Regions from separate parts of the Oceanobacillus sp. M65 genome, predicted to be linked through region 2. Evidence: riboswitches for the same ligand, from Rfam matches in the RefSeq annotation. Region 2 holds a riboswitch; each other region holds the start of a gene.

Region 1 (5,384 bases), on a different contig from region 2:
CTGCAAAGGCTTCTAAATAGATCGTATGCTGAAACAAGTTCGCATCAATGTCTCCTCTTGATAAAGCATTGTTTGGCTGTACATAATCAGTAAACTCTTGGTTCTCTACTTCATAGCCCTTTTCTTCTAATAATGGCGCAAGAGCTTTTGTTACCATATCACTGTACGGCCCTACAGTAGCCCCAAATTTAATGGACTTTGATTCACCCTCATTATCCCCTGCTCCAGAGTCATCGTTCCCACACGCTGCAAGTAAAAGAATACATAATAATGCCGTAATTGATATAAGTGTCTTTTTCATAGTTGTTCCTCCAACTTGTTTTTATTTTTTATTTACAGTCTTGGCAATAAAATCACCAAGATATTGAATAAGCTGTACCAACACAATTAATACAATAACTGTTGTAATCATTACCGTGTCGTCATACCGGTAATAGCCATAGCGAATGGCTAAATCACCAATCCCGCCACCACCAATGGTTCCAGCCATGGCAGAATATCCTATCAAACTAATTGCGGTGATCGTCAACCCACTGATAAGTCCAGGCTTTGTTTCAGGGAGAATAATATCCTTGATAATTAACCATGGAGATGCCCCTACGGCAATAGCAGCTTCGATTACCCCTTTATCAATTTCTCTTGCAGCAGATTCTACAATCCGGGCGTAAAAAGGAATGGCCGCAACGGATAGAGAAACAGAAGCTGCAAGTGGACCAGTAATACGTCCGACGATGAGGTCTGTAACAGGGAATAGAAAGACAAGCAAAATAATAAATGGTACAGAACGAACTAAATTCACAATGATACCAATTATTCTTTTTGCGATCCGGCTTTCCCAGAATAGTCCTTTGTCTGTTACATAAAGCAAAATACCGATAGGGAGTCCAAGAATCAAGGCGACGAGTAAGCCTATACCCACCATTAGCAATGTTTCAAAGAAAGCCGTGTTCAACTCAGGAAGGATCTCTATTATTCTATCGAGCATGCTGGATCACCTCCACTTGCTTTAACCGCTCTTCTAAATATTGCTTAGCAGAAGCTACCTCTTCCGTTTCTCCTAGCAATTCCATAATAAAAATGCCTAAAGGCGTCTCTTTTATGTACTCCACCTTGCCGTGAAGGATATTGCCACTGACCTGAAACTTTTGCAGCATATCTGACACTACGGCGTCACTCGCTAAGTTACCGCGAAACTGCAATTGGAGAATGGTACCTTTGCAGGCTTCAAGCAACTTTGCTGGTAAATCAAAGTTCAAAATGGTATCAATGAACTGCTTTGTCAGTTCCTCCTGTGGATTTGCAAAGATGTTATAAGATGGTCCTTGCTCAATAATTCTTCCATCCTGCATAACAGCACATGTATCACAAATCTCCTTCACCACTTCCATTTCATGGGTTATTAAGACAATGGTGATTCCAAGCTCTTGGTTAATTTTCTTTAATAACTGCAAAATGGATTTTGTTGTGCTCGGATCCAATGCTGAGGTTGCTTCATCGCATAGTAGGACATTAGGATTGTTCGCAAGCGCTCGCGCAATACTAACACGCTGTTTCTGTCCACCACTTAGTTGTGCAGGGTAATGATTTATTTTATCTGTTAAGCCAACTAGTTCAAGAAGCTCCTCTACCCGCTTCTTCCTTTGTGATGGAGCTACTCCAGCCGCTTTTAAGGCAAACGCAATATTATCGAATACGGTTTTAGCTGAGGCTAGATAGAAGCCTTGAAAGATCATGCCGATCGACTGTCGTGCTTCTCGTAACTTCTTTGGGGAAAGCTCTAATAAATTTACACCGTCCACCATTATTTTTCCTGAAGTTGGCCGTTCTAGTATATTCATACAGCGAATTAGGCTACTTTTTCCTGCACCACTATATCCTACAATGCCGTATATTTCTCCCTTAGGTACTTCCAGTGAAACATTATCCACACCAACGACTTGGCCGGACTTTGTTTCATAGATCTTGCTTACTTTTTCTACCTTAATCATAACGTTCACTCCAATTCCGCCAGTAAATCCAATCCATCAAAAAACCCCCTTTCATCATGAAAGAGGGTGTCGATTACAAGTATCTCACACTTATCTTTCAGAATGAATCATTCTGAAGGAAGTAGCACCACTCCAAATGGAAGGTTGCTGTGACATCTACGGGCCTTTCCCTCCGTCACTCTAGATAAGAAATATTCATATTGTTAGCATAATGATTATCATAGTCTTCGAACTCCACTTTGTCAATAGCTAGTTTAAAATATTCCTAGCTTTCCAATTCGAGCTGCAGCTTCGGCAAGTCGCTCTTCATCAGCTAGCAAACCAGCTCGTACAAATCCCTCTCCCGCTTCACCAAAGCCATTACCTGGTGCTACAACAACGTGTGCTTTTTCCAAAAGGAGGTCAGCAAATTCCTCTGATGTATATCCTTCTGGGACAGGAAGCCATGCAAAGAATGTACCGCGGGGCGCTTGAACGTTCCACCCAATTTCCTGCAATTTTTCTACAAACACATTTCGTCTACTCTCATAGGTAGCTACCAATTCATCTACAGCCGTTTGATCACCAAGTAAAGCCTTCTCTGCTGCTTGTTGCACAGCGCCAAACAAGCTAACGTATAAGTGATCTTGAATCAGGTTGAGGCTTTTTATCACGGAAGTGTTTCCAACAGCAAAACCAACACGCCAACCAGCCATATTATACGTTTTAGACAAGGTATACATTTCTACCCCAATATCCTTTGCTCCAGCAGATTGCATAAAACTTTGCGGTTTCTTTCCATCAAAGCCAATAGCCCCATATGCAAAGTCATGTACTACACAGATTTCATTCTGTTTTGCCACTTCAATTGTTTCATCAAAAAATTCCTTGTTTGCAACACCGGCAGTCGGATTGTTTGGATAGTTTAAAAATAGTAACTTTGCTGCTTCAAGGTCAGCTTGATTTAGTTGTTGATAATTTGGTAAAAAATTATTTTTTTCTAACAATGGCATAAAAACTGAATTTGCATTGGCCATGGCAATTCCGGACATGTAATCTGGATAGCCAGGGTCAGGTAGTAATGCTGTATCTCCTGCATTTAACAAGCATTGGCTAATTTCAACCAGTCCTGTTTTTGCACCAAATAGAATCGCTACCTCTGATTCTGGATCAATATCGACATCGTATTCCCGCTTGTAAAAGGTTGCCACCGCTTCTTTAAGAAAAGCATGGCCTGTAAACGGGGAATATTTATGATAGACAGGGTTATCCGCTGCTGTCTTTAATTCTTCTACTATATGGTTTGGCGTTGGCAAATCAGGATTCCCCTGGCCAAGATTAATCACATCATGCCCCTCACTGCTTAATGCTTGTACTTTTTTTACCAATTTGGCAAAAAACTGCTCTGGCAGGCGTTTCAACGTATCTGATACTGGAAAGCTTTGCACGGTTTTCTCACCTCTAATAATTCTAAAATTCTAATTATCTATGTTAGCCAATTCTGCATCGTTTGTAAAGCTGTACTTACCAAAGGATCAGGTTAATTGACAGGAAAATAAGGCGATGGGATAATAAGCACCAATAACAACGAGCACTTAAATTAGGATCAGGCTGTTAGCTTACCCTTGCTTTTATGAAGGAGTTGATTTTATGATACTGTCTGTTGCCTTGTTGCAGATAGACATTACGTTTGGAGACCCGGTAGCAAATGAAGAAAAGGTAGAAAGAAAGTTTGCAAGTTTAAAAGAAAAGAAAGTAGATGTGGTCGTTTTACCCGAGCTTTGGACAACTGGCTATGATCTTACCCGTTTAGAAGAGATTGCCGACTCTAACGGAGAACGTTCCCTCTCTTTCCTTTCTAGACTTGCCCAGAAATATGACGTGCATCTTGTAGCAGGGTCTGTTGCCAAGCGCACAGAACGAGGCGTAACCAATTCCATGTTCGTTATCAATTCAAATGGTGAACTTGTAAAGGAATATGCAAAAGCTCATCTATTTAGATTGATGGATGAGGAAAAGCATTTGGTTGAAGGTAGTGAGAACGGTATTTTCGAATTGGCCGGAATAAAATCTGCTGGTGTTATTTGCTATGATATTCGTTTTCCAGAATGGATCCGAACACATATGCTTGATAATACGAAGGTGTTATATGTGGTTGCGGAGTGGCCTGCAAAACGAATAGACCATTGGAAAGCCCTGCTTATCAGTAGAGCTATTGAGAATCAATGCTATGTTGTAGCCTGCAACCGAGTTGGTGCTGATCCTAACAATCAATTTGGTGGTCAATCAATGATTATTGGGCCTTGGGGAGAAATCCTGGAAGAAGCTGACGATGAAGAAACCATCCTATACAGTGAATTGGATGTAGAGCAGGTAGATGATGTTCGACAGCGTATTCCGATTTTTTCTGATCGTCGCCCGGATATCTACAGATATTAAGAGAAGAACGCCTTTCATGTTAGAAAGGCGTTCTTTTTTCGTACTAAAACCAAAAAAATTACAGTTAACAAAGATGCATAACCAAGTATGTAGATAAAAGTGGAAAACAGCTGACCATTCGCTGTTACGGTATCCTGGGAAAGCACGTCTATTATTGCAAAGGAAGGAGGAAAAACCCATGTAACAAAAGAAAATCCACTTGGAAGACTGTCTACCACGCCACCCTTAACAAGTGAAATTACTAAAATCAACACAAGTAATAGCCAAGTACTAAGTTTCCTTCTGCTCCATATTTTTGTGAAATATAGCGAAACGGCGACGCCCAAGAAAGAAATAAGGAAATGTGCAGTAATTGCTATCAAAACGTCCCACAATGTAACAGAACGATGGAAAGCACCAATCAAAATTGGATATAGAACAGCCAACATGATAAGAAAGCTTATCATAATAAGAACACCAATTACCTTGCTAAGAAACACAGTATTAAAACTTCTAGCATGTACAGCTGTTATATGAAACTGGGTTGCATCCTCTCTATTCACCAAGGTTATCGTTAACCAGGCGGCGACAAAATATAGAACTGCGCATGAAACAGCATAGCTACTGAAAATGGGATTGGGAACATATGTATATGCTACAAATGTCCACAAGCAAAATAAACTGACGGGCGGTACATATAAGTAGGACCTTAAATAGTCTTTTAACATATAGGAAACGAGTGCTTTCAAAATCTCACCTGGCTTTCTGTTTGTCCACCTATATCCGGCTTTTCTTTGATAGAAATTTAATCTTTCCACCCTGGTTAATAATTGTTAAAAGTAGTTTATCACTGTTGTTAGCTTCTACATTTACCTCATAGCCTCCATCTTGGAGTCTACGTAGAGTTTGCATATCTACTGTCTTATTAATTAGAGGAGAAATTTCATCAAGGTTTCCCGAAAACTGAACCGTACGATACGATTTTTCTGTTTTCATCTC
Region 2 (5,384 bases):
ACAGAGAGTTTTCAATACAGTTCTATTTTGTATCAGGGTCTGGCAGGTCATCTGACTTGCGCATTGCCCATGCTGGTGTATTAAAAATATAAGGAGGAGCGGGAGGGAGGTGTGGTGCTGGAGCAAATGCAACAGGTCTATCAACATAATTAAAAGTACCACAGCCATCCATACTTGGGCCATGTGCCCATCTACCTTCAGCACTTGCATCTCCTTGGGAGAAATTAAATAATGTATAGGCAACCTGCTGTACCTCTAGTTCTCGAGGGAAAGTACTCGGGACAACTATGTTTTCTTTTTCTTCAAGCTCTTTAATTGCAGCATACCACTGGTTTTGGTGGGCCGTATCTCGTGCTATAAGCCAAGATAATGTATTTCTAACGCCACTATCATTCGTCATCTCATATAAGCGAGCAACCTGAAGTCTTCCCATTGACTCTGCCATTAAATTAGCTCGGAAATCGGCAATTAAGTTACCACTTGCTCCAATATAACTAGCTGTCCAGCGATTACCCACACTATCTACAGGCATTGCTCCTAAACCTGAAACAATGGCATGCTGTGGATTTGAACCTCCCAATATAGCAGCTACAACTGGATCATCCACAGCATCATCCAATTCCAGATCTGGTGCGTTATCCAGAAGACGCGCAATTAGCGTGGCTAGCATTTCTACATGGGCAATTTCCTCTGTTCCGATATCCATTAATAGATCCTTGTATTTCCCATTCCCTCTTACGTTCCACCCTTGGAATAAGTATTGCATCATAACCGATATTTCACCGTATTGGCCGCCTAGAACTTCTTGTAACTTCTTAGCAAAAACAGGATCTGGACGATCAGGCTTGGCATGGTACTGTAAATCCTTTACGTGATAAAACAATCCACTCACATCCTTTATAGTTTGACAATAGGCAAATATCCGCCCCTTTTAGATGGTATGCAGATAGCTAGGCCATTGTTCCACAAAATTTATGCAAGTGGAGGAGTGTTCGTTAATATGTATGTAGTCAATTATAAGGGCAAGAGGGCGATTTATCTGCCATGATTGCGAATTTATTGGTCCTGGCCACTCTCTGTTCAAAAAATTAGGCTAAAAATTAAACTACTCCCACCTTTTTGGGTAAAGGTGGGAGTGTCTAACCTGAATTAAGATAGGATGGTAGGATAGTGGGAGTTTAGTTTTCCCCCTAAATACTTCGCTACCTCCAGCATGCCATAGGTGCCATAATTGGCTTCGGCTTCAGAATTATAATTTGTATTTGTATTAATGTCATACGTATAAAGGTTACCGTCCTCATCTTCAATAAATTCAATACCAGCGATTTGGATGTCATTCCCTTTAAGCACTTGTTTATATTTTTCTAATACTGGGTGGTCAAAGCCTTTCCTAACTTGGAATTTCGCAGGGGCTTCTTGTTCTTCAGCAGGACAGAATAAATCCTCAATAGTACATGCATCTGCCGGGCAAAGTTCAAATCCTTCTGATGTATCTACTCTTACTGCATAAACAAATTCCCCGCCGACAAACTCACACCTCGTAATATAGGATTCTGGTGACTGAATATATTCCTGTATTAAGGTGACACCATCGACAGGCTCTTCGAAGTCCCCACCTTCTACATATTCCTGCAAGGCTTTAACTGAATGAAACAATTGAACACCAAGTCCCTTCCCTGCTCGATTATGCTTTGTAATAAAAGGTTTCCCTGCAAAGCTTTCGGCTACTTCAATAAATTCTTTTTTTCCAACAGCAGCCGTTGTCTTTGGTGTACGGACTCCGTATTTTTCCAATTCCAAATATTGCTTCACCTTGCTGAGCTCTAGATCAAGCGCCCTGCTCCCATTCACAACCGTTCTACCGTGATGTTCAAGCCAGGATAACACGGCACTTGTCAGCTCTGGAGAAAAACGGTTTCCCCTTGTGTGGGATGATGCACTCATTCGATTATAAAAAACTCCCTCTGGCGGGACGGCAGTCAAATCAACCTTCCCGCTCGTTAGAAGCCAATCCTCATAAGGAATCGCTAATTCATCCAATCGCTTAAATAAATGTGTCGTCCATTCTTCATTTTCATGAATGATATATAATTTCGTCATGATGGCCTCTCCTATCTATTATTTAGTAAAACCTTTTTCCATTCATCGACCTTTGGCATAACATTTTTGGCGAAGTTTTCTAGCTCCTCCAATTGCGGTGAGCACTGTAGCAATAGTAAATCGACTCCAGCTTCTTCATATGCTATAATTTGCTCGGCTATTTGTTGCGGTGTGCCCACAAGATTTGGACGTAGGCCCCTGTTCGATACAGAATAATCCTGCAGTTTTACCTGCTGTTCCAGTTGTGACATTGTCGTAAAGTCCTGAAACCCAGCGTACGCATCGGATTCTTTTACAGTTGTAATTCTCTCAAGCTCTCGTAATGCCTCTTCCTCTGTTTCACGGCAAATAACATAGGCAGCCATACCAAACGACTGTAACGGCTCCTTCCCTGCATGCTTTCTCCGTTCTTTCATATCGTTAATTTTTTGTCTCGCTTCTTCTACTGTATGTCCATGCATGACATAGGCATCACAATAGGTGGAAATAACCTCTTTTCCTTTGTCACTTTCACCGCCAGCATACAACACCGGGTTTGGTCGTTGTACAGGTTTTGGTGAAAGCTTTGTATTTTCAATTTGATAAAATTTTCCGTTGTAGGAGAATGACTCTTCCGTCCACAAACCTTTTAACACTTCAAGAAACTCTTCTGTTCGCTCATAACGGGCATCATGCTCTGTAAATTCTGCTCCATATTGCTTCGCTTCCTCTGCCCACCAGCCGGATACGACATTTAATGTAAAACGCCCATTGCTAATATGATCAATGTTGGCCGCCATTTTGGCTGTAACAGCGGGATTGTGAAAGACAGGACGAACGGCCGTCATAATCTCTATTTTTTCGGTTACAGCAGCTAGTGCTGCAGCAGTTGACCATGCTTCAATTGAATCTTCTTTTGTCCCTTTAATATCATTTAAATAGAGTTCAGCAATCAATGTCGTGTCATAGCCCCATTTTTCTGCTGACTGAATTACTTGCTTTGCATAATTAAAAGTAGGTGGCATTTTCTCATCTTCTACATTACGTAGCCAACCTCCAAAAATCGGTAACCAAAATCCATATCTCATCTTCCCCACTCCTATTCTCCAAATTGAAAACAAAAAAACTCTTTCCCGAAGAAAAGAGTTTAAAATTCTAATAGAACTTCATCCTCTTATCTTCCAAGCAATTGCTTGATGGAATTGGCACAGTATCTAACTAAACAGACCTGTTGCCGAGGCTTCAAAGGGCCATATCCCTCCACCTCTCTAGATAAGAAACATTATTATTTAATTAGTACTTAAAAGATTAGCGCAAAATGTTAGAACTGTCAATTAATTAATTTTTCCTAGTAAAAGCAAGGCTAAGGTCTTTCCGCAATAATACGAACAAGGCTATCTTCCACGTCTTTAGCAGCTTCTTCATCAAGCACATTATTAATCATAATAGAAAAAATATAATTCTCTCCTGACAGGTTCTGTAAATAACCAGATAGTGTAGCTACTCCAAAGATTGTTCCTGTTTTAGCTTCAACCTGGACGTCTCCCAACCGATTCCTTAATGTTCCACCAACCATCTTGCCTGTCTCTCCCGCTACTGGGAGTGCGTTCTTGAAGGCAGGAAACCATGGCTTATCCTGTACGATAAAAAGTAGTTTACTAAGTTCGTTTGCTGGAATGAGATTGACATGTGAAATACCCGAACCATCTCGAATTAATAACGTACTTCGATTTAACCCAAGCTTTTCTAGCTCCTTTTGCATAACCTCAAGTCCTTTTTCCCAGCTTCCTTCCTTTTGCACATGCTTTCCCATTTCCTTTATGAGCACTTCCCCGTGCACATTGTTGCTCAGCTTCATAAACGGTACAAGCAATTCTTTTAATGGTATAGAACTATGTTGAAAAAGCAAGGAACTTTCATTAGGCGCTTTGCCAACCATCACTTCCCCAGACCAAGTGATCCCTTTTGCTTGAAGTGCATCCTGAAAAAGGGACATAGCATAGCTTGTCGGATCCCATACGGCCATATATTCTTTCACCGTTTCTGCCCCAGCTGGTATGGTGCCTGTAAGCGTGATTTCGTTTGACCCATGTTCTCTTTCCACTGTTAGATCCTCTTCCACATTGTTGGAACTTGTCTCGGCTCGATTATGTATTGTTACATAGTTGGTGTTAGGTGACACAGTTATGATAGGCTTCTCCCCTGGCTCTTCATCGGCTGTTATCTGAAGCGTAACACTTCCCGCGTCATAGTCTTCGTCAGGTGAGGAAGTCAGCGCCGAAATTTGCGCCCCGTAATGAAATGATTCGTCACTCCAAATTAAGTCAGGGGAAAGGCGTACGTTATCATACCATGTATCATCCCCAATAAGATCTCCCTTGATATGCCTCACTCCCAGTTCTTGAAGTTGCTCTGCAAAACGGGCAAAATCTTCAGGTGTCAAGGTCGGATCCCCTTTTCCGACAAGGTAAAGGTTTCCTACTAACTGTTCATCTCTGTTAACGCCGTCGGTCTTTATTTCGGTAGAAAAGGTGTAGTCTTCTCCAAGAACCTCTAAGGCTGCAGCTGCAGTTAAAAGTTTCATATTGGATGCAGGACGAAGCCTTGTATCTCCAAGGTTTTCATATAGAAGCTCGCCAGATTTTGCATCCCGCACACTCATTCCAACTAATGCACCTTTCAACATTGGTTCTGTTTCTATTTCGTTATCCAAACGCTGTTTCATTGTCCCCCGCTCCTCTATCGCATGTACTCTCTTTTCTTCGGGCACTGAAGCAGCTAAGCAAAAGATGAGCAAGAGTATCCATACACGGCTGACATTTCTTTTTAACATCATGTAAGCACCTCTTACATTTTATTGATCAGGCCCTATTCAGTATTTCCACAAAATAAGAAGGAAATCCTTGTTATTAGAAAAACTCGCATTCGCTCGTCTATTAACGAACGCGTACGTTTTTCTTATACTTGGCACTTCAAAATTTTAACTACGTGGTGATTGCTTTCTAGCTGAAATTTTATAATTTCCTAACGTACGAATAAAATGTTTATCCTTTATTCTTATCAACAATCCGGTAGTTGATGGTTAAAAAAGGTATCGAGAAAATGCGCATCTTATGTGTCGCTCTCAAACTCCCTTCCTGTTCTTCACCTACCACAAATGTTTCCTCTAGAGGAAGCTTTAGTACCTGCCTGCCAACAGCCAAATAGATCCCTGCTTGTTGCGCGTTTTCTTGTTGTTTACTTGTTAATTGCAGGTTTCCGTGCTTATTCTGCAATGCAAGGGTGCCAATCATAGTAGAGCCTGG
Region 3 (5,384 bases), on a different contig from region 2:
CGTATAAGAACCGTCTATTAAGCCAATGATCCCAGCAAACACGATGCCGCCAATTAATACGACTAAGACATTAACGCCAGCTAAGGCTGCAATGAGTACTGCTATATAAGGTAAAACCTTCACGAAATCAAATGCGTAATCGCCAATGGTGTCAATTTCGGCTCCTGCAGTCACGATCCATAAAAGAACCGCGGTTACAATTGCTCCAGGTAGAACAATGAAAAAGTTGGTTTTAAATTTATCACTCATTTTTGTTTTCTGGGTCCGGACAGCTGCAATGGTTGTATCGGAAATCATTGATAGATTATCTCCAAACATTGCGCCACCTATAACAGTTCCCATTGCAAGCGCCATTGGTATCCCTGTTTGTTCTGCGATTCCAATGCCAATTGGTGCTAGTGCGGCCACGGTACCCATGGATGTTCCCATTGAAACAGAGATGAAGCAACCTACAATAAACAGTCCAACCATTAATAGATTAGGAGGAATAACGGATAATCCTAAGTTTACGGTGGAATCTACAGCACCCATGTCTCTAGCTGTTTGAGCGAATGCCCCGGCCATTACAAAAATTACCGCCATTAAGATAATATTCGGATGTCCTGCGCCTTTCGTAAAGATATCAATCTTTCTAGATAGCTTTTCTTTTCGGTTCATGGCGAGAGCAAAAGCCGCCGCAATAATAATCGCAACGTTTAATGGCATATTGGAGAAGTCTCCAGAAATAACGCCAGTGCCAATAAATAGTAATACAAAGATCAGTAGCGGAAGTAGTGCAAGTGCATTTCCTTTTTTCGCATTAGCCATCAAAATATCCTCCTTCAATTTAGTTTTTAGTGGGTGAGCATGTAACAAGAGATTAGTTCATTGTCATCCCACCCGTAACATTAATTCCTTGGCCAGTCATGTAATCTGAGTACGTTGATGCAAGAAAAACAACGACATTCGCAATGTCTGCAGGTACAGCAGTTCTTCCCAAGGGAACTTGTGAATTATCTTCGTGTTTAATATCTTCAGCTTGAAGACCGCGTAGGTTTCCACCAATCACTCTTTCTGATTGTTTCATCGTTGTTTCCACGATTCCTGGGCAAACGGCATTCACATTAATTTTGTCTTTGGCTAGTTCTAGTGCAGCTACTTTTGTCATCCCTAGAACCGCGTGTTTTGAAGCAACATAGCTACCCATTAGTTGGTAGCCGTTTTTCCCAGCTTGTGAGGCAATGTTAATGATTTTTCCACCTTGGCCTTGAGCTTGTAGTTGTTTCGCAACGGCTTGCATGCAAAGGTAGACCCCTTTTGCATTCACATCGATTGTTTTATCCCAGTCCTGTTCTTTTATATCAACAAAATAGTCCATCGTGGAAATCCCGGCATTATTGACTAAAATGTCAACTCTGCCAAAATGATCAATAACCGAATCAACCACCTCGGTTACTTGTTCTGGATTGGACACATCTGCCTGAACGTGAAACGTATTAACTGTTGTTTCATCATGTGTCTCAGCCATATCTACAACCGCAACTTTTGCCCCGCAATCTAAAAATGCCTCCACAATCGCCTTTCCAATGCCATGTGCACCACCAGTGACAATGGCCACTTTATCGGTCAAATCCATCGTATACATAGAAAACATACTCCTTTCCTGTTGCCCTGCTGTATTCCTTAGTTTGCGAAAGTCTAGACGCAAACAAAAAAGGCCTCTTCTATAGCAAGAAGAGACCTTAAACGTCAACGTTAAAATACTCTTCTTATCTTCAAGCGTTACGCTTCTGGAATTGGCACATTACTCTAAAAGAGCTGCTGCCGAGGTATCGTAGGGCCAGTCCCTCCACCTCTCTGGATAAGAAAATTCGCGATATGTAATTTGTAGATTAAAGATACAGCAAAATGAAATGAGCGTCAAGTTATTTTTTTGATAATTATGAAATAGAGAGTTGGTGTCTGGGGGCTATTATTCCTAATCTTCATTTATAGAATACATTATTATTCTGGATTTCTATTAAGGCGAGTTGTTTACTGGATCTTTATATAACCCGTTCGATGACCTGAAACGTCGATTTGAAAGAGGCCAACTCTCATAAATTATTATGAAAGGCGAATAGGACAATCCCCAGCCACAATAGACATGGGTAAAAAGGAGGGGCTTGGGGACGGCAAATAAAGAGTATAGGTTAATAGATAAAGCAGGGGATTTATCTCCAGAAGATCAAAAGGATTTAGAAGAGGTAATGCTTAGTTTAAATAAGTTTCAGGGTTCAGGGGCAGAGGCTACTTTTTTAGCTGGGCTAATTATTCTCCCAGATGGAAGGCATGAGATAGACTCCCTTTCCAGATTGTCAATTCAGAAAGTAAAAAAGACCAAGATTGATTATATTAGTCGTTTAGATAACAAGGAGCTTGAAAAGAAATTGGAGGAGTATAAAAAGCAGTATAACCTCACCCAGGGCAATTAGAAAAGATAACAAAGGAATTGAATAAACTGCGAAAAGACTTAAAAGAAGGTGAGGGAAAAATTGAAAAAACTAAAAAGCTACTGGAGGAAATTACAATACAAACGGTGGATGAAAAGCAAATCAAAGACTATCTTGATAAAATCAAAAGCTGCTGTAAGCAACTTGAGAATAATCTGTTCATAGAGAACCCTGAAATACTTAGCGAGGAAAAAAAGGCCGAAGTTATAAATAGATTAGATGTACTTGAAAACTTTATAGAAGAATTAAGAAAACAGTTTGCATAGATAGCTATCGGTTAATTATTAGGTGTAATCATCGTAGTGCAAAGGGGTAAGATTTTTATAATCATTTCTTCAAGCATTTTAAAAAGAGCAACGCCACCATATCAGCGTTGCTCTTGATCCATTGTAAGTCCTAGCGTTTATCTTTTCCTCACAGGAATCCATACTTCACTATACGCGTAATCTACTTTCTTTTCATCCATTTTTGTAAACGAAAAGCTAGGAGCAGGGATTACTTCATAATCGGAAGAGGGGAGCCATTCTGAATAGGTCTTTGCCATGGTTTCTTGTAGTGTTGATGGGAACGGCCCTTCATTAGGGAAAATCGCCCACGTACAGGCATCAACAGTTACTTTATCTAATTGATCACTGACGTTATCTTCCGTTGTTAATACACCGATCAAGTGCGTTAGATCGCCTTCCTCTTTTAGGAATTGAGCGTCCGCATCATAGGAAGCATTCACGATTTCATAGGGTTCTATATTTTGCAAGGAATGCATTTCGTCTTTTTGTTCGTCCGTAATGCTCTTCACAAGCTCCACAATCGCGTTATTAACCCCTTCGAATTGCATCGGCACACGTTTACTTACACCAACTAAATTAAATGTTGGCTTATCTTCTATTCTAAATTCCATTGTAGTTCCTCCTCGTACTGTTATGACAAATGTGAACTTCGGAAACGTTTTGCTTACTCCATTTTTAATTACTTCCGAGGGTAGAAAACCATTCCACTTTTTAAATGCTCTGGTAAAACCGTCCACTGACTGGTACCCATATTTAAAAGCAACATCTGTTACTTTTTCTCCTCGCAGCAAGTCCTTATTTGCCTCGGAGAGCCTTCTGTTTTTTATATACTCATTTAGTGTCATTCCGGATAGGTAAAAAAATATTTTCCGAAAGTGATAATCGGAAACCCCGGCAAATTCTGAAATAGTTTCAAGCGATAGATCATCTGTTAATCGTTCTTCAATATATTCAATGACTTGGTTTAATTCCTTTAACACGTTATCCCTCCTTTCTGTTTAAATAATAGCAAAGTAATATTGTAAATACTCGACATGTTTAATGGGAAAAATATCGAATTACTTAATGATTTTTCGTAGTAAATATATAGCGGTCTAGGTGAGGCCTCATAGTGGGATAATGGACAACTGCATAGACTAGTAATAAGTTGTCTATTCTTAAACATGTTGTAGAATGTACGTTATAATGTTAGGAACAGTAAAACAATAACATTAGGTAAGAGGAGGGAAAGTATGCATAACGATGGCAGTCTCCATGAAAAAGAAGGAAGATCTGTTTTAGTATTTGAACGTCAATATCCATTCACACCTGAAACTGTCTTTCCATTTATAACGGATCCTCAATACTTCACGCAGTGGTATCCATTTGCAACTGGCGATATGGATCTTAAGGTTGGTGGAAAGATAAAGTTCGACGATGGGGAAGGATCAACCTATGAAGCGGTGATTACCGAATTCCACCCTCCGTATTCCTTTTGTTTTAAGGAAATGGAGGACCTTTTAGAGATAAGCATACAGGAAGCAGATCAAGGCTGTACCATGACATTCAGTCATACGTTTGATGATCGAGAAATGGCGAAATATACAGCAGCAGGTTGGCATAGATGTTTGGATGCCCTTGGTCAATTAATCCATGGTCAGCCAATTGAATGGGATGAAAATGGACCTGAATTACGTGAATACTACAAAGAAAAGTTTGAATGAGGGTTTTTTGGTAATCGAATGCACCATAACTATGACGATCAACTATGTTGGTCGTTTTTTATTGTGGGAATTTCATGTAGACTAATAAGTGGTTTTACAGAAGCTGCAGAGACTCTTGTTAATACTTTTTCAATTAAATAGAGAAACACAACAGTTGTGATACTGATGACATTAATAGGTCATCCATAATAAATTAAAAAGAAGGTGCGTTGTATATGGAGAATGTTAGCCAAGATATCCAAGATCTGTCCATTAAGTCCTTGGAATCAACTTTTAACAAACTTTCAAATGCTTATAAAAGCATGACCGAAAAAGGTACAAATACAACTCTTGTCAAAAAAAGACATGACGCAGTAAAAATTGGTTTAGAAAGCCTCAAAGGCACTTGGTACGGGGGAGAGTTTATTTATGATAAAGATATCATTTTGCTCTCTATAGATGTACTGGAACATGTCATGACATCAATAGAGAAACAAATATTAAATGCAAAAGAAGGAAGTTCACAAAAAACTATAAATGAACGTCGCCTAACTGCGCTTAAGCTGGCAATCGAATCTTTAGAGAATCGCATTAAGTCCGCTTCCACGAAAAGGTAATTGGCTCCCAATTCAAACCAATTCCATATGCAGGTCACTTAGCATAAGAGGAAGATCCTGTTGTTGTAGTAGGGCATATTATTAAATTCTTAAATGAAACAGAGAGATGAAGTATTCGCCTGAATTGAAACCAAAACTCCTCCCCTTTCAAGTGTTCCCCCCTTAACATAGAATTTCTTCAAAAGATCACATTTTAATTTCAGTTAATCAAATATAATTAGTGTTGTAGGTTACTCGACCTACAGTACAACTTTGCACAATACAATGTGGTTCATTTGGTCTTATTATGTAGGCTATATTTTAATAAAATATAGGTATAGAACATAC
Region 4 (5,384 bases), on a different contig from region 2:
AATACAGTTGCCGAATGTTCCTCTATCTTTTTGCCAAGCATTTCTGCATAGACAGAAGGAGAGAGCGGCAAGAATGGAGAACCAAAGCAGGCCGAAAAAGTTGCTTGGGGTTTAGTCACTCCACGTTCAGTCCCAGCAAGCTTGCTCGTGTAACCACTGAGAAAGTGATACATCGCCTGTTCATTCGTTAATTTACTAATCGGCGGTAGGGTCCCAGAGGCATCTGCAGTTAAAAAGATAATGGTGTTTGGGTGACCAGCGATACTTGGGACCATCACATTCTCCATATGTTCAATAGGATAAGCAGCTCGCGTGTTTTCCGTTAGGGACGTATTGGAATAGTCTGGCTTGTCATTCTCGGAATCAAGCATGACATTTTCCAAAACAGAACCAAATCGTATGGCATTATATATTTGTGGTTCTTTTTCTTCTGATAAATTAATGCATTTAGCATAACAACCGCCCTCTATATTGAATATACCATTATTACTCCAGCCATGTTCATCATCCCCGACTAATTTTCTGTCAGGGTCAGCGGATAGGGTCGTTTTGCCTGTTCCAGATAACCCAAAAAACAAAGCGACATCTCCCTCATCCCCGACATTGGCAGAGCAATGCATGGGAAGGATATCTTGTTGTGGCAAGAGATAATTCATCACAGAAAAAATTGATTTCTTTATTTCGCCCGCATATTCTGTGCCGCCAATTAGAATGACTCGTTTTTTAAATGAAACAATAACAAATGTTTCCGAATTAGTACTGTCTGTATCAGGATCTGCAAAACATCCCGGTGCAGATAGGACTGTAAATTCTGCTTGGTGGTTGGCGAGTTCTTCCTCTGTTGGGGTTATGAAAAGCTGCCTTGCAAACAAGCTATGCCAAGCATATTCGGAAACTACTTGGATCGGCAGGCGGGAGTCTTCATCTGCCCCAGCAAATCCTTTAAATCTATATATTTCTTTCTGGTTTTTCAAGTATTCTGTTGTTTTTTTGTATAGTCTTTCAAATGCATCCTCATCAATAGATTGGTTGACTTGACCCCAATCGATTTTAGAATCACTGACTGCGTCGCGAACAATAAATTTGTCCTTAGGAGAGCGACCGGTATATTTACCAGTGGTTGATCTAATTGCACCTGTGGAGGTTAAAACTGCTTCCATTTTTGCTAAGATTATCTCGATAAGCCGTGGGACAGTTTCATTCTCCAGTATCGGAGTATGCTGCTCTAATTCAGTACAAGGGTTTTTTTCTACCATTTTCACTTCACTGCACCTACCTTTGGTAATGTGTTGTATTACGTTGCCTTAATGTGATTATTAGTATAACACATTTAATTGAATAGTCCATACTAAATATCTAATCTAATCATATGAAATTTTCGCAAACCTTGTTACGAACCAAAAATAGTTGACATGTCAGTTCTCATTCGATAAGCTAAATTTCGAGCGGATACTCTCTTATTCAGAGTAGGTGGAGGGACAGCCCCGATGAAACCCAGCAACCATCACATCGGTGAAAAGGTGCTAACCTGGTGCAAGGAAATTTCCTTGAACAATAAGAGCGAAAGGCTGGTACTCCTTTCCTCATTACTGAAGGAAGGGCTTTTTTTATTTTATAAAAACCTTTGTTATGAAATAGCAAAACTTGATGAACAGAGATCCGTAACAGAAATCAAAAGGAGGATTAAGCACTATGGCTGCTAATCGTCGTTTATTTACTTCAGAATCGGTAACAGAAGGGCATCCTGATAAAATATCTGATCAGATTTCAGATGCAATTCTAGATGAAATTTTAAAGAAGGACCCATATGCGCGTGTTGCTTGTGAAACAACCGTTACAACAGGTTTGGTGCTCGTAGCGGGAGAGATTTCTACAAGTACGTATGTAGACATTCCGGCTATTGTAAGAAAAACGATTAAAGAAATTGGGTATACGCGTGCAAAGTATGGCTTTGATGCGGATACATGTGCCGTATTGACAGCAATTGATGAACAATCTGCTGATATTGCCGGAGGTGTAGACGAGGCACTAGAGTCTCGCCAAGGAAAAATGAGTGATGAAGAGATTGCTTCTATTGGAGCAGGGGACCAAGGACTTATGTTTGGTTTTGCTTGCGACGAGACGGAGGAACTCATGCCATTACCTATTTCACTTGCACACAAATTGGCGAAGCGTTTGGCTGATGTAAGAAAAGAAAAGGTATTAGATTACTTGCGTCCAGATGGGAAAACACAGGTAACTGTTGAATATGATGAACAGGACCAACCAGTAAAGGTAGATACGATTGTTATTTCTACACAGCATCATCAAGATATCACAACAGAGCAAATCGAAAAGGATTTAATTGAACATGTTATTCGTCCAGTCGTACCAGAGAATCTTTTGGATGAAACAACGAAGTATTTTATTAATCCAACAGGCCGCTTTGTGATTGGTGGACCACAAGGAGATGCTGGGTTAACTGGCAGAAAAATTATTGTGGACACATACGGTGGATATGCTCGACATGGTGGGGGAGCCTTTAGTGGGAAGGATTCAACGAAAGTGGATCGATCCGCTGCTTATGCTGCACGTTATGTTGCGAAAAACATAGTAGCTGCAGAACTTGCCAAGACTTGTGAGGTACAACTAGCCTATGCTATTGGTGTAGCTGAACCTGTTTCAATTGCAGTAAACACTTTCGGAACAGGAAAAGTGTCTGAAGAAGCGTTAGTGCATGCAATACGCAAACTATTTGATTTACGTCCAGCTGGCATTATCCGTATGCTTGATTTGCAGAAACCTATCTTTAAGAACACGGCAGCATATGGTCATTTCGGAAGAACAGACATCCTCTTCCCTTGGGAAAAGACAGATAAAGTTGTAGAATTAAAAGCGTTGATGGAGAAGAAGTAGAAAAAGATCAATTATAGAAGCCGAATGGACATTCGAAATGATGAGGTACCTTTTAGGGAACCATCTGTTTTTTCGAAATCCGTTCGGCTTTTGGGTTTTCACGGTACTTGATAATAAATCTAGAGTGGAAGATGAAGGCTTTATGTATACCTCCATTAGATTGCTTTCTCTAAAGGGTGGTATGTGCTTTGTAATATTGTCCTTTTTCCACATATGATTTTCGAATTCGATCCATTTCTGCAAGGTCCTCTTCCGTTAAGTTCCTTACTACTTTGGCTGGTCTCCCAAGAGCTAGCGTATTGGGGGGGATTTTCTTACCTGGAGGGACAAGGCTTCCAGCACCGATAAATGCCCCTGTACCAATTTCTGCACCATCAAGAATGATGGATCCCATTCCAATTAATGCTTTTTCTCTAATGATTGCAGAGTGTAGGGTGACCTGATGCCCCACTGTTACATCATCTTCAATAACTAAAGGCATTCCAGGACTTTGGTGAAGCATAGATAAATCCTGAATGTTTACGCGTTCCCCGATTCGAGTGGGTGCCACATCCCCACGAATGATCGTCTTAAACCAAACACTGCTTGATTGATCTATCTCCACATCTCCGATAATAGTAGCGTCTTTTGCAATAAATGCTGTTTCATGAATTACGGGCTGCTTATCCTGATATTGATGAATCATTTGAATCCTCCTCCATAATATGGTGATATAATTAGTATAGCAAAAAATACACGCTTAAACTGACTGAAGGAAGGCAAACAAATGCGAAACAATGTTCCAACATCATCCATCACATTGCTGAAGTCGTTACAATCGAAAATTTTCCCTGAAGTGGAAAAGGAGCTAAACTACTGGAAAGCAAAAGCAACAGCAATTCCGAATCAAGAATTACGTGATCAAGCACTTGCAAGTATTGGTTCTAAAAAATTCCATTGTCAAGGTGGGGCTGTGTACGCGCTACTTGCAGGAGAGAGAAGTGGCGAAGCAATCAAATTTATTGTAGCCTACCAAACAATTAGTGATTATTTAGACAACCTTTGTGATCGGAGTACATCTCTTGATCCAGCTGACTTCCGATTGCTTCATGAATCCTTGTTTTGTGCCTTGGATCCCGATCAGCAAACACAAAATTATTATGCTTTACGAGAAGATCAGAATGATAATGGTTATTTACATGATTTAGTCCGCACGTGTCAAGTTCAGCTAGCCCTGGTTGAACGGCACGTAGCACAACACTTTTTAAATCGTCTTGTCTCACTATATACAGATTTGCAAGTTCATAAGCATGTAGACATTAGAGAAAGAGTGCCGCGACTCGAAAACTGGTTCAAAGAAGAAAATGAAGACGATGAGTTGGCTTGGTATGAATTTGCTGCTGCTTCCGGATCAACTTTAACTGTCTTCTGCTTAGTGAGTTACCTGTTAGGCGGGAAGCTGGATGAGCCAAAAGCGAAAAGCATCTTTGAAGGCTATTTCCCTTATCTGCAAGGATTACATATAATGCTCGATTATTATATTGATCAAAAAGAGGATGTGGAGGCAGAGGATTTAAATTTTTGCTTTTATTATCCTAATGAGGAAAAAATGAGCCAGCGATTATCACTGTTTATCCAGAAAGCGGCTGACCAAGTACAGCCACTTCCAGATAATTCGTTTCATCAGATGATAAGACAAGGTCTTGTTGGTCTATACCTTGCTGATCCTAAGGTAAAGCATCTGACTAATGAAACAAAGTTAAAGAAGCATTTATTAAAAACAAGTGGAACCAATGCACGTCTTTTTCACTTGTTTACAAAACTGTATTACAAAATGAAAAAATAACCCTGTATTTAATGATAAACTATTCAAGGATTCTCTCGTTCCTATCTTTTCTGGATCGCGATAATAAATGGCGGATCATTTTGTTGATTTATAAATCCATACTGTAAAACATGAAATGCTCGCTGCGGTAATCTCATAGCATATTTTAGCACGGTTTGCATCTCGTCCTTTCCACCCTCATGACCATGGTAGACGACAAGCACAACTAACCCTTTTGATTTTAAAACGGGTAAAATGTTTTCGATCGCTTCTACAGTGGAATCTCCACTCGTTATGATTTGTTTGTCACTTTGAGGTAAGTAACCAAGGTTAAAAATTGCACCCCCAACTCGTTCAATGTCTTTCGTTTGTAAATGTGACGTAACATTCGCATGACTATCTAAAATTAAGGACACGTTGGTGTAGTTGTTTTCTAATAATGTTTGCCTTGTCTGATCAATTGCTTCTTGCTGAATATCGAAGGCTAGCACTTGACCTGTGCTCCCGACCACCCTGCTTAAGAACAGTGTGTCATGGCCATTGCCACATGTGGCATCAATTACAGTTTCTCCCTTTTCTATAGAACCCTCTAACAGATAGTGGGCATAATTTAGTATGTTCATTATCATAGACGTACTCCTTTCGCGTTTCATAGTAACAGTTTATCAAAAATCCGCACCTATTG

What was found. Region 2 has a riboswitch for S-adenosylmethionine ahead of ACTWPF_RS11965 (LLM class flavin-dependent oxidoreductase). Riboswitches for the same ligand answer to the same signal wherever they lie in the genome.
Region 1: it holds a riboswitch for S-adenosylmethionine, as region 2 does, so the genes downstream of both, ACTWPF_RS12280 (methionine ABC transporter ATP-binding protein) here and ACTWPF_RS11965 (LLM class flavin-dependent oxidoreductase) in region 2, are expected to answer to the same signal.
Region 3: it holds a riboswitch for S-adenosylmethionine, as region 2 does, so the genes downstream of both, ACTWPF_RS04390 (SDR family NAD(P)-dependent oxidoreductase) here and ACTWPF_RS11965 (LLM class flavin-dependent oxidoreductase) in region 2, are expected to answer to the same signal.
Region 4: it holds a riboswitch for S-adenosylmethionine, as region 2 does, so the genes downstream of both, metK (methionine adenosyltransferase) here and ACTWPF_RS11965 (LLM class flavin-dependent oxidoreductase) in region 2, are expected to answer to the same signal.

Annotation. Positions count from the first base shown of each region.
Region 1 is NZ_JBQQCJ010000003.1:36,689-42,072, forward strand. It holds gene ACTWPF_RS12270 (MetQ/NlpA family ABC transporter substrate-binding protein) at 1-301, opposite strand, end outside; gene ACTWPF_RS12275 (methionine ABC transporter permease) at 323-985, opposite strand; gene ACTWPF_RS12280 (methionine ABC transporter ATP-binding protein) at 975-1,988, opposite strand; SAM riboswitch class I at 2,076-2,179, opposite strand; gene ACTWPF_RS12285 (pyridoxal phosphate-dependent aminotransferase) at 2,243-3,415, opposite strand; gene ACTWPF_RS12290 (carbon-nitrogen family hydrolase) at 3,618-4,406, shown strand; gene ACTWPF_RS12295 (hypothetical protein) at 4,421-5,134, opposite strand; gene ACTWPF_RS12300 (ATP-binding cassette domain-containing protein) at 5,163-5,384, opposite strand, start outside.
Region 2 is NZ_JBQQCJ010000002.1:856,745-862,128, forward strand. It holds gene ACTWPF_RS11955 (manganese catalase family protein) at 23-883, opposite strand; gene ACTWPF_RS11960 (ATP-grasp domain-containing protein) at 1,150-2,100, opposite strand; gene ACTWPF_RS11965 (LLM class flavin-dependent oxidoreductase) at 2,112-3,167, opposite strand; SAM riboswitch class I at 3,251-3,358, opposite strand; gene dacB (D-alanyl-D-alanine carboxypeptidase/D-alanyl-D-alanine endopeptidase) at 3,443-4,915, opposite strand; gene ACTWPF_RS11975 (YndJ family protein) at 5,124-5,384, opposite strand, start outside.
Region 3 is NZ_JBQQCJ010000001.1:920,487-925,870, forward strand. It holds gene ACTWPF_RS04385 (Na+/H+ antiporter NhaC family protein) at 1-807, opposite strand, end outside; gene ACTWPF_RS04390 (SDR family NAD(P)-dependent oxidoreductase) at 860-1,624, opposite strand; SAM riboswitch class I at 1,746-1,847, opposite strand; gene ACTWPF_RS04395 (hypothetical protein) at 2,145-2,453, shown strand; gene ACTWPF_RS04400 (hypothetical protein) at 2,471-2,737, shown strand; gene ACTWPF_RS04405 (AraC family transcriptional regulator) at 2,875-3,738, opposite strand; gene ACTWPF_RS04410 (SRPBCC family protein) at 3,991-4,461, shown strand; gene ACTWPF_RS04415 (hypothetical protein) at 4,677-5,057, shown strand.
Region 4 is NZ_JBQQCJ010000001.1:1,581,852-1,587,235, forward strand. It holds gene pckA (phosphoenolpyruvate carboxykinase (ATP)) at 1-1,256, opposite strand, end outside; SAM riboswitch class I at 1,455-1,561, shown strand; gene metK (methionine adenosyltransferase) at 1,693-2,895, shown strand; gene ACTWPF_RS07500 (gamma carbonic anhydrase) at 3,065-3,580, opposite strand; gene ACTWPF_RS07505 (tetraprenyl-beta-curcumene synthase family protein) at 3,662-4,720, shown strand; gene ACTWPF_RS07510 (class I SAM-dependent methyltransferase) at 4,762-5,328, opposite strand.